3 regions of the Enterococcus sp. BWT-B8 genome follow, and region 3 is predicted to be linked to each of the others. Evidence: predicted binding sites of a transcription regulator. Region 3 holds the regulator's gene; each other region holds the start of a gene.
What was found. The regulator NrdR, encoded in region 3, represses ribonucleotide reductase genes. The targets are predictions, from matches to a motif close to ACACNATATATNGTGT.
Positions count from the first base shown of each region.

Region 1: the regulator NrdR is predicted to act here: its motif matches at 1,512-1,527, upstream of nrdD (anaerobic ribonucleoside-triphosphate reductase).
Region 2: the regulator NrdR is predicted to act here: its motif matches at 1,585-1,600, upstream of nrdH (glutaredoxin-like protein NrdH).

Region 1 covers NZ_JAJDJV010000008.1:86,483-89,771, reverse strand. Annotated here, with positions in the region: gene LI951_RS09155 (ABC transporter ATP-binding protein) at 1-85, opposite strand, end outside; gene nrdD (anaerobic ribonucleoside-triphosphate reductase) at 1,588-3,289, shown strand, end outside.
Region 2 covers NZ_JAJDJV010000004.1:30,107-33,395, reverse strand. Annotated here, with positions in the region: gene nrdE (class 1b ribonucleoside-diphosphate reductase subunit alpha) at 1-934, opposite strand, end outside; gene nrdI (class Ib ribonucleoside-diphosphate reductase assembly flavoprotein NrdI) at 915-1,292, opposite strand; gene nrdH (glutaredoxin-like protein NrdH) at 1,295-1,516, opposite strand; gene LI951_RS05520 (ferrous iron transport protein A) at 2,657-3,127, shown strand; gene feoB (ferrous iron transport protein B) at 3,128-3,289, shown strand, end outside.
Region 3 covers NZ_JAJDJV010000001.1:573,808-577,096, forward strand. Annotated here, with positions in the region: gene dnaI (primosomal protein DnaI) at 1-292, opposite strand, end outside; gene LI951_RS02595 (replication initiation and membrane attachment family protein) at 292-1,704, opposite strand; gene nrdR (transcriptional regulator NrdR) at 1,717-2,202, opposite strand; gene coaE (dephospho-CoA kinase) at 2,358-2,954, opposite strand; gene mutM (DNA-formamidopyrimidine glycosylase) at 2,954-3,289, opposite strand, start outside.

The sequences.
Region 1 (3,289 bases), on a different contig from region 3:
AAGAAAGATCCTCAAGAACCTTTACTTTATTAATCAGATAGCCATAGGATTTGCTCACATGCTGTACTTCAATTATTTTATTCATTTTTATTGCCGCCAATCATTTTTATTGCTTTCATTTTACCAATAATTCTCCTGCCTGAACATTGATTCGTCTATTATAATATTTTGAAAATCTTATAAAAAATAAATATAATATTGTTTTTAAAATGAATGGCTGAGAAAGGATACACTATGCTCCACTTCGATCCTATCAACTTCTACATAGAAAACATACGAGAGTTGACAATCTCCGCTAGGATTGCTTTAGCAGAGTAAATGACGTCCTGTTACCTACTCGGTGACAGATCTGGAGCTCCTCATGTTTTCAGGATCGTTCGGCTTAATTCCGAAGGAGCTGCTCCTGCGGTTACTCGTCGAGGTTGTGACAGAAGTGTTCTGTCTCAAGAACCAGGTAGGTATCATGTATCATCTACTCTGACAAGTCAATCATAGTGATTTATGACAATAAGTCGGAATATACGAAAATTGTCAAGGAACACTAGTCATAATATGACTAGCTGTGAATGGATACCTCCCTGGAGCTACTCATATTTTCAGTATAGTTCGACTTATTTCCAGAACTGCTGTCTCTACGAGTCTAACGATTCTCGAAACAAACCATTACGCTGTATCCGTTTTTCTGCGTCTACGGTTCTCACTACACTACACTTCGTTTCGATCTCATCAATTTCTAAACGGCAGAGCCATTAAGAATTGAAGGACTTCGTTCCGATCCTCGAAGCATGGAGGGGCTTTGCTCCTACGCTTCTTCGAATGCTCGTCGCATGTCTGGAGGGCATGTAGGAACTTGCTCCTACGGTTTCTTCGAATGCTCGTCGCATGTCTGGAGGGCATGTAGGAACTTGCTCCTACGGTTTCTTCGAATGCTCGTCGCATGTCTGGAGGGCATGTAGGAACTTGCTCCTACGGTTTCTTCGAATGCTCGTCGCATGTCTGGAGGGCATGTAGGAACTTGCTTCTACGCTTCTTCGAATGCTCGTCGCATGTCTGGAGGGCATGTAGGAACTTGCTCCTACGGCTTCTTCGAATGCTCGAATCATACAAAGACTGGAACACCGTTTATTCGGTTTTAGGGATCTCAGACATACAAAACTCCCCCTATACAAGACATTTTTATATTTCAATGTCCTGTATAGAAGGAGCGCACCAATTTCTGCCCCACTCTCTTCGCTGCAGACAAGCAGATAAAGTTAGTAGTCTGTTACTTCATCTTTAGTCTTCTATTAATGAAAATTATTCTAAAATGTTACTTTTTTCACAGATCATTCTCATTACGAAACAATTTGTCGCGCTTCCGTAAAAATCCATTTGTGATTGAAAACTTTTTCTAATCCTCCTTTTTTAGTAAAGCGATTCTTGATAAACCGTTCCGCTTCGTGCTTTCATTAGCTTTTCAAAACACGGATATACAATATATAGTTATGGATATGTGTTTTTTTATCATTTTAGCACTATATATAGTTGAAAGAAAAACGAAATTGATTTATGATAGATGAGGAATAAGTCATTGAGGAGTTGGAAGTTATGATGGAAGTTAAACAAAAAGATTCTCTTAGCACTACCGTTTCATCGCTGCGAAATATGAAGATCATTAAGAGAGATGGTCGTCTCGTTGATTTTGATGATCAAAAAATCTATGATGCTTTGATCAAAGCTGAACAAAAAATTAACGGGGCACTAGCGCCTCTCAGCTACGAACGTATCCAGGAAATTGTTGAGCATGTAGACAGGGAAATTGCAGAACGTTTTACTTCAAACGTAAAAATTTATGAAATCCAAAACATTGTTGAACACATTCTATTGGAAAAAAATGAATACGAATTAGCCGAAGAATACATTAACTACCGTACTCGCCGCGACTTTGAACGTAGTAAAGCAACTGATATTAATTTTACTATAGGGAAACTGCTGAATAAAGATCAGACTGTCGTAAATGAAAATGCCAACAAGGACAGTGATGTCTTTAATACACAGAGAGATTTGACCGCCGGAATTGTAGGTAAATCTATCGGATTAAAAATGCTGCCTCCCCATGTTGCCAATGCTCATCAAAAAGGGGATATTCATTATCACGATCTGGATTACCATCCATATACACCAATGACGAACTGTTGTCTGATTGATTTCAAAGGCATGCTGAATAATGGATTTAAAATTGGAAACGCAGAAGTTGAATCACCAAAATCTATACAGACTGCGACTGCACAAATATCACAGATTATTGCCAATGTAGCTTCCAGTCAATACGGCGGCTGTTCTGCCGACCGTGTAGATGAACTGCTGGCTCCATTCGCTGAATTAAATTACTTAAAACATCTTGATGATGCAAAAAAATGGATTGACGGAAAAGAACGTCAGGAAACATATGCGAAGGAAAAAACAAAAAAAGACATCTATGATGCTATGCAAAGTCTGGAATATGAAATTAATACCTTGTTCACTTCAAATGGTCAGACACCGTTCACTTCTCTAGGATTTGGACTTGGGCTGAGCTGGTTTGAACGTGAAATTCAAAAAGCGATTCTGCAAATTCGAATCAATGGACTGGGAAGTGAAAAACGAACAGCCATTTTCCCTAAACTGATCTTCACACTGAGAAAAGGAACAAATCTGAACAGTGAAGACCCCAACTATGATATTAAACAGCTTGCATTGGACTGTGCAACAAAACGCATGTACCCTGATATTTTGAATTATGATCGATTGATTGAATTGACAGGAAGTTTTAAAGTACCGATGGGCTGCCGCTCTTTCCTTCAGGGCTGGAAAGATGAAAACGGCGAGGAAATTAACGTTGGGCGAATGAACTTAGGTGTAGTAACCTTAAATCTCCCTAGAATTGCTCTTGAAGCAAATGGTGACTTGGACAAATTCTGGTCACTGCTTAACGAACGGCTGGGTACAATGAAAGATGCGCTTGTTTATCGCGTAGAACGTTGTAAAGAAGCTGCTCCTGCCAATGCACCAATCCTTTATATGTATGGTGCTTTTGGCAAACGTCTTTCAAGAGATGAGCCAGTAAATGAACTATTTAAAAATAAACGTGCAACTGTTTCATTGGGCTATATCGGCTTGTATGAAGTAGCTTCCGCATTTTACGGCGGTGAATGGGAAAACAAACCGGAAGCAAAAGAACTGACTTTGGATATTCTTAAAACTTTGAAAGCCAGTGCTGACGAATGGGGCAACGAGTACGGATACCATTTCAGTGTATACTGTACACCAA
Region 2 (3,289 bases), on a different contig from region 3:
ATTCTTTTTCTACACTATAAGGGCTGAATAAATACATATCCTCATTTTTACGAGCCAGTTCATAAAATTTATCAGGAACAAGAACGCCTAAAGATAAAGTTTTTACACGTATTTTTTCATCCGCATTTTCTTTTTTAGTAGATAAAAACATTTCAATGTCCGGATGGAACACATTTAGATAGACAACACCGGCACCTTGACGCTGTCCCAGCTGATTAGAATAGCTGAAGCTGTCCTCGAATAATTTCATGACCGGAACGACGCCGCTGGCAGCCCCTTCATACCCCTTGATTGGTGCACCTGCTTCACGCAGATTAGAAAGGGTAATCCCAACGCCGCCGCCGATCCGTGACAACTGCAGCGCTGAGTTGATGGAGCGGCCAATGCTGTTCATGTCATCTGTAACTTGAATCAGGAAACACGATACAAGTTCGCCGCGGCGCTGTCTTCCTGCATTTAAGAAAGAAGGAGTAGCAGGCTGATATCTTTGATGAATCATTTCGTCTGCCAGCGTCAGTGCCAGCTCTTCATCTCCATCAGCAAAATACAAGGCATTAAATGCTACACGATCTTCATAGCTTTCTAGGTATTCTGTACCTTCATTGTTTTTCAGTGCATACTGAGAGTAAAATTTATAAGCAGCCATAAATGACTTGAATTGAAAATTTTGTTCATCAAGAAACTGATACAGGCGCTCGATAAAGACCATTGAATACTTTTTGATAAAGGCCTGTTCAATATAGTCGTTTTCAAGTAAATAGTTGATTTTTTCTGCGGTATTCGCAAATTTTTTTGTATTCGGTACAGCATTTTCTTTAAAAAAAGCTTCCAGTGCCTCATGATCTTTATTTAATGGAATCTGTCCGTTTACCGGGCGATTAATTTCATTATTTAATTTAAAATAGCTGACATCTTTAATTTCTTTTAGACTCAATTTCACTCACTACTTTCTTAAAGGATTCAACATCTTCGTTTGTACCGCTAAATTCAAAAGAAAAAAGCAGTGGTACGTCGTAATCTCGTGCAATATCTTTTGCAGTATAAACAAATAATTCAGCAAAATTTCGATTACCACCGCCAGCTACTCCCTGTAAATTGTCCTTGTTGGTTTTATAATCCAAAAAATCATTTACAACTTCTGTGATTTCTATGTCATAGGTAGGAACAACTAAAATAAATGGCTCATTTATCTCAAAAAAAGGATTCGCAGGCTCAATTTCATAAGCTGGCAAATCCAATTTTTTTATGAAGCGTCTTGTCTGTCCTGTAACACTAAAATAGGCTATCTTCATGATTAAGACAATTGTTTCAATTGATCTGGACGGAAGCCGACTACTGTAGCTGCATCAGAAGTGATGACAGGAACACTTTGATACCCCTGATCTTTTAACCAATCAATCATTTCAGGTTGATTATCAATATTAACTTCCTCAAAAGGGATATTATTTTCGTTTAAAAAGCGTTTTGCCATGTTGCATTGAATACAATTATTTTTAGAAAAGATTTTTACGTTCATAATTTTTTCCTCCTCAATTAATCTACATTCCCTAGTATAATTCTCTTAAAAAAAAAGTCAACACTTAGGCACTATATATTGTGGTTGTTTTTTTATCGAACACAAAGTTTTGTGTTTTTTAAATATTTATGAAACTCAGTAACTATGAGAGTTCTGGTGTGGAGTATGGTCTTTTTTTGTTTATAAATTGGCGAAATAAAAAATTTTCAGCCAAAAAATTACCACCTAAAATACAAGATATAGTGTCTGTTTCTTTCTGGACACAAGATTAGGCTCTGTCTGAAAACTCTAGTGGTGAATATTTTCGTGGAAGTCATTGTCATAAAGCCTCGTTTATGCACTATACTGCCAACACTTTTCCAAGTAGACGCGTTTGTATCGAGAATCGAACAAGGTGAGACTCGTAGATACAAGGATTTTCCACTGATACAGGAACAGCTAGTGGAATGGTATGCGAACCGACAATCTGATGAATTAACAATAATTCATTCCTGTATTAAAAGTTTGCTTCTGCGCTTCTACGAATGCTCGTCGCATGTCTTAAGGTCGTGCAAGAACTTGCTCCTACGCTTCTTCCAATGCTCGTCGCATGTCTTAAGGTCGTGCAAGAACTTGCTCCTACGCTTCTTCAAATGCTCATCGCATGTCTTAAGGTCGTGCAAGAACTTGCTCCTACGCTTCTTCCAATGCTCGTCGCATGTCTTAAGGTCGTGCAAGAACTTGCTCCTACGCTTCTTCCAATGCTCGTCGCATGTCTTAAGATCGTGCAAGAACTTGCTCCTACGCTTCTACGAATGCTCGTTGCATGTCTTAAGGTCGTGCAAGAACTTGCTCCTACGCTTCTTCAAATGCTCATCGCATGTCTTATGCTCATACAAGACATGCCAACGGTTTTCCAAGTAGACATGTTTGTTCAATTCTCGATACAAATGTGTTTGTTGAGAAATGTGTTGGTAATTCTGATTGCTCTATAGTTTTTAGACATACCTTAGAACGATTTTTTCAACGAAGCAGAGAATAATTGTTCAATTCCTTACAAGCAGCATTGACATCGCTTTGTGAAAGCGTTATTCTATTGATAATGATTCTCAATTTCATTCATAAAGAGTTGAAACTTTTTCACAAAAAGGAGGCAGAATGATGCTGACACTAATAGAAGCAGAATTAAATAAGGTATATACAGTGAAGGAAATTAACACTGAAGAATCTTCAAAAAAGCATTTAAGTGATTTGGGATTGATTTCTGGAGGGAAAGTGGCTTTGGTGAGCTACTCAAAAGGAAATGGGATTATCGTTCTTCATAACAGTCGTATTGCATTGAATGACTCTGTTTTGAGGCAGGTTGTCATTGGTGAGGAACGGGAACAGGAAGAGACCTGGTTGTCTCTGGATCAGCTGGAGGTTGGTGAGAAAGTTAAGGTGGTCAGTATTTACGGGAAAGGTGCTGTCCGTCGCCGCTTGATGGATATGGGCTTGACGAGGAATGTCAATGTTTTGATACGAAAGCGGGCGCCATTGGGAGATCCGATTGAAATTAATTTGCGGGGCTATGAATTAACCCTTAGAAAAAATGAAGCAGAGCTTGTTTTGGTAAGGAAAGAGGTGGGCTAAATGAGCTATCATATTGCACTGGCAGGAAATCCCAATAGCGGGAAGACAACAGCTTTTAATGGGTTGACCGGAGCAAATCAATATGTAGGGAACTGGCCGGGAGTAACCGTGGAGCGTAAAGAAGGAAAATGGAAAAAGGATAAAGAAGTGATTCTTCATGAT
Region 3 (3,289 bases):
CAGTAGGTACATAGGTTACATCAATATAATGGAAATTTAGCGTAAGTTTCGGCTCATAGCCGGGAGCAATCATTGACGGATCATTTAAATCGAATTTCTTTTTTTCCTGAACGAATTCATACAGCTTGGAATAGCTTTTCTGGATATCTTCGTCTGTCAGCCGATCCCGGTGCTCCGAAATAAACTGCTTCACATCCGGATTATCCAATACGGTATTTACCAGTTCGGTAAAGCGGTCGTTCAAGTCTCTCCTGCGAATAATCTTTGACATTTCTTTACCTACATCTTCCATTATCTTTCACCTCGTCTCCTCAAAAACTCTTCCATCTCTTTATCCAGTTTTTCTTGTTCTTCTTTTGACAGCTTTTCTTCTGGAACAGGATTTGCCACCCAATCCGGCAGTGTTTCTTTCCGGATTACTGGTTGTTTTCTGTTTGATGAATAACCTTTATTATTTCGTCTCTTAAGATTTTCTTCCTGTTTGGTTTTCAAATAGCTCATTGCTTTTTCAGGGGAAAATATTTCTTTCTTTGCCCAGTCATTCGCAATGGTATACACATACTCTGCCTTCAAAGTAGCCTGCTTTTGAATAATTAAAACATACGAAATCAAAATATTAATTACACTGTTCGGCAAGCCTGAACGTTTGACCAAGTACTCAATAATATAGCGTTCCTGTGCGATTTCAAAGCCTCCAGTCTGCTGTTTAATCGCCGCAAGATAGGTCATTGGAGGGATTGCTTCACTATCAAGAATCGTACGAATATCTTCGTCAGAAAAGCCATCTTTCTTCAATGAATTAAATCGATAAGAACGCTGTTCCTCTTCTGTAAGATTTGCTCGTTCATTTCTTTTAACCTGGACAGCCTTTTGCGGTTTGCTGTCACTATAATGACGTGTAATTGCTCTTTTTAATGCTGCTCTGTCAATTTCGTTTGTCTGATAATCAAATGTTTCTTTAATGAATTCAAGCATTTCCAGCTCATCAATACCATAAAGACTATTAAATAAATAAATCTCTTCTTTCAAATCCCTATTGTCATTTGATATCTTCAACCCAAAGCGTTCAACCTGCGAGACAAAGAAGGACCAGTCAAACCTTGCTTCATCAATAACAGACTGTGTTCTGACAGGTACCGGATCTTTAAAAGCCTGCTTTAAATTTTCAAGAAGAGCTCCTTCGGCTATCAATTGTTCTTCCTTAAATGAATAGACATCCTGATAGCCACAGGAAATATTTTCATAGCCGGCAAAATTCATAAACTCCGGTTGAAAACGTTCAAACAGCTGATCAAATTTCTTTTGCCCCACACGATTCAGCAAGGTTAATGCCAGTACCTCATCCTTAAAAAATGCTTCAACCGCCTCCGGATGATTTAGTCGAAAAACATATACCCAATCCAATTCTGCATCCTCTTTAACGAATGTATCCAGCAGTCCAATCCCTTCAAGCTTTGCTCTTGCTTCTTCCAATTGTGTGGTACTCAGATCAAGCAGAAGATTTAGTTCTCTGTGAAAAAGAGAATCGCTGAGACCTGATTGCTTTACTTCTCCTAACAGAGTCAGGAACAAACTAAAGGCATTAGCTCCTACGATCGGCTGATAGAGAAAAATCAGGATATCTTTTTCCAAATCTGAAAAGGGATGGTTAACCAATACTTTAAAAATATTTTTTGGCTGGATTTCTTTCCTGTTATTTGTCACGGAAAGACCTCCTTATTCGTTCTCCGTATCATCTTTATCTAAGTGCGCCTTATCGACAATCTCCTGCAATTCCTTAAGAAATACACTCATATCCTTAAATTGACGATAAACACTGGCAAAACGAATATAGGCAATCTCATCTAAATTGACCAAATCCTCCATTACATATTCACCAATCAGATTAGTTGAAACTTCATTTTCACCAAGCTCCCGTACCCGATTTTCAACATTATCCACAATTTTTACCATTTGTTCCATGGCTACCGGCCGCTTTTCAGCTGACCGAATCAGCCCTCTCAATATTTTCTCTCTATTAAATTCTTCACGATCACCATTTTTCTTAATAACAAGTAAGGGCGCCGCTTCTATTCTTTCAAAGGTCGTAAAACGATTTTGGCAGTTTTCACACTCTCTTCTTCTTCGAATCGCTCTTCCATCATCTGCCTGACGACTGTCAATCACTCTTGAGTTATTATGGTGGCATCTTGGACAACGCACAATGATCACCTCAATTTCATTATTTAGTAGTTATATTATAACATGAAATACATCATATACCAGTTATTGACAAGCTTTTCTCAACGGCTTGAGTTTTTCTTAATTTCAGCCTAATTTAAAACCATAGCTCCTGGAAACGGAGTCAGACCAATTGATTAAATGAACCCTTCTTTTTCCAGCCATTCCGAAATCTGTCTTTCCAAGTCTTCAATTGTTCCCTGATTGTCAAACACAATGTCAGCCTTTTCCTTTTTTTCTTCAATCGACCATTGACTATTCACTCGTTGCAACGCCTCTTCTACTGACAATGAATCTCTTGCCATCAGCCGTTTTATCTGTTTAGCTTCAGGTATATATACAACAGCCGTTTTATCTACAAACTCCTCATATCCGTTTTCATACAGCAGCGGAATATCCGCAATGACCAAAGGATAACTTTTCTTTAGTTCATTGATTTTCCCCACAATACTTTTTTCTAAAAAGGGAGCCATCGTCTGATTTAGAAGTGCCCGCTTTTCATGGTCAGAAAAGATAAGGGTACCTAGTTTTTTTCGATTCAGCGATCCATCATTGTTTTTGATGGATTCTCCAAAAGCAGAAACAACTGCTGATAATCCCGAACTCCCAGGCTCAACCACTTCTCGTGCGATTTTGTCTGAATCTACAATTGGGAATCCTGCATTTTTAAAGACTTTCATTGCAGTTGTCTTTCCTGTAGCAATACCGCCTGTCAATCCAAGTACAAAGCTCATCAGCTTTTTCTTCCTTTCAATTTTTGACACTCAGGGCAAAAATGAGTTCCTCTTTGTGCCACTTTTATTTTTTTGATTGGGGTACCGCAGCGCATGCATGGCTCCCCTGTCTTTCCATAGGCATGTAAAGAAACTTGAAATTTCCCGGCTTCTCCCAGTGCATTCAAATAGCTTCGAATCGTCGTTCCGCCAGCTTCAACTGCTCTTCCTAAAACATCAATAATAGAGGCATATAAACGCTCAATTTCTTTCTTAGTCAAAGTATCAGCAGGCTGTTCGGGATGAATTTCCGCTTCCCAAAGTGCTTCATCTACATAGATATTTCCTAAGCCGGT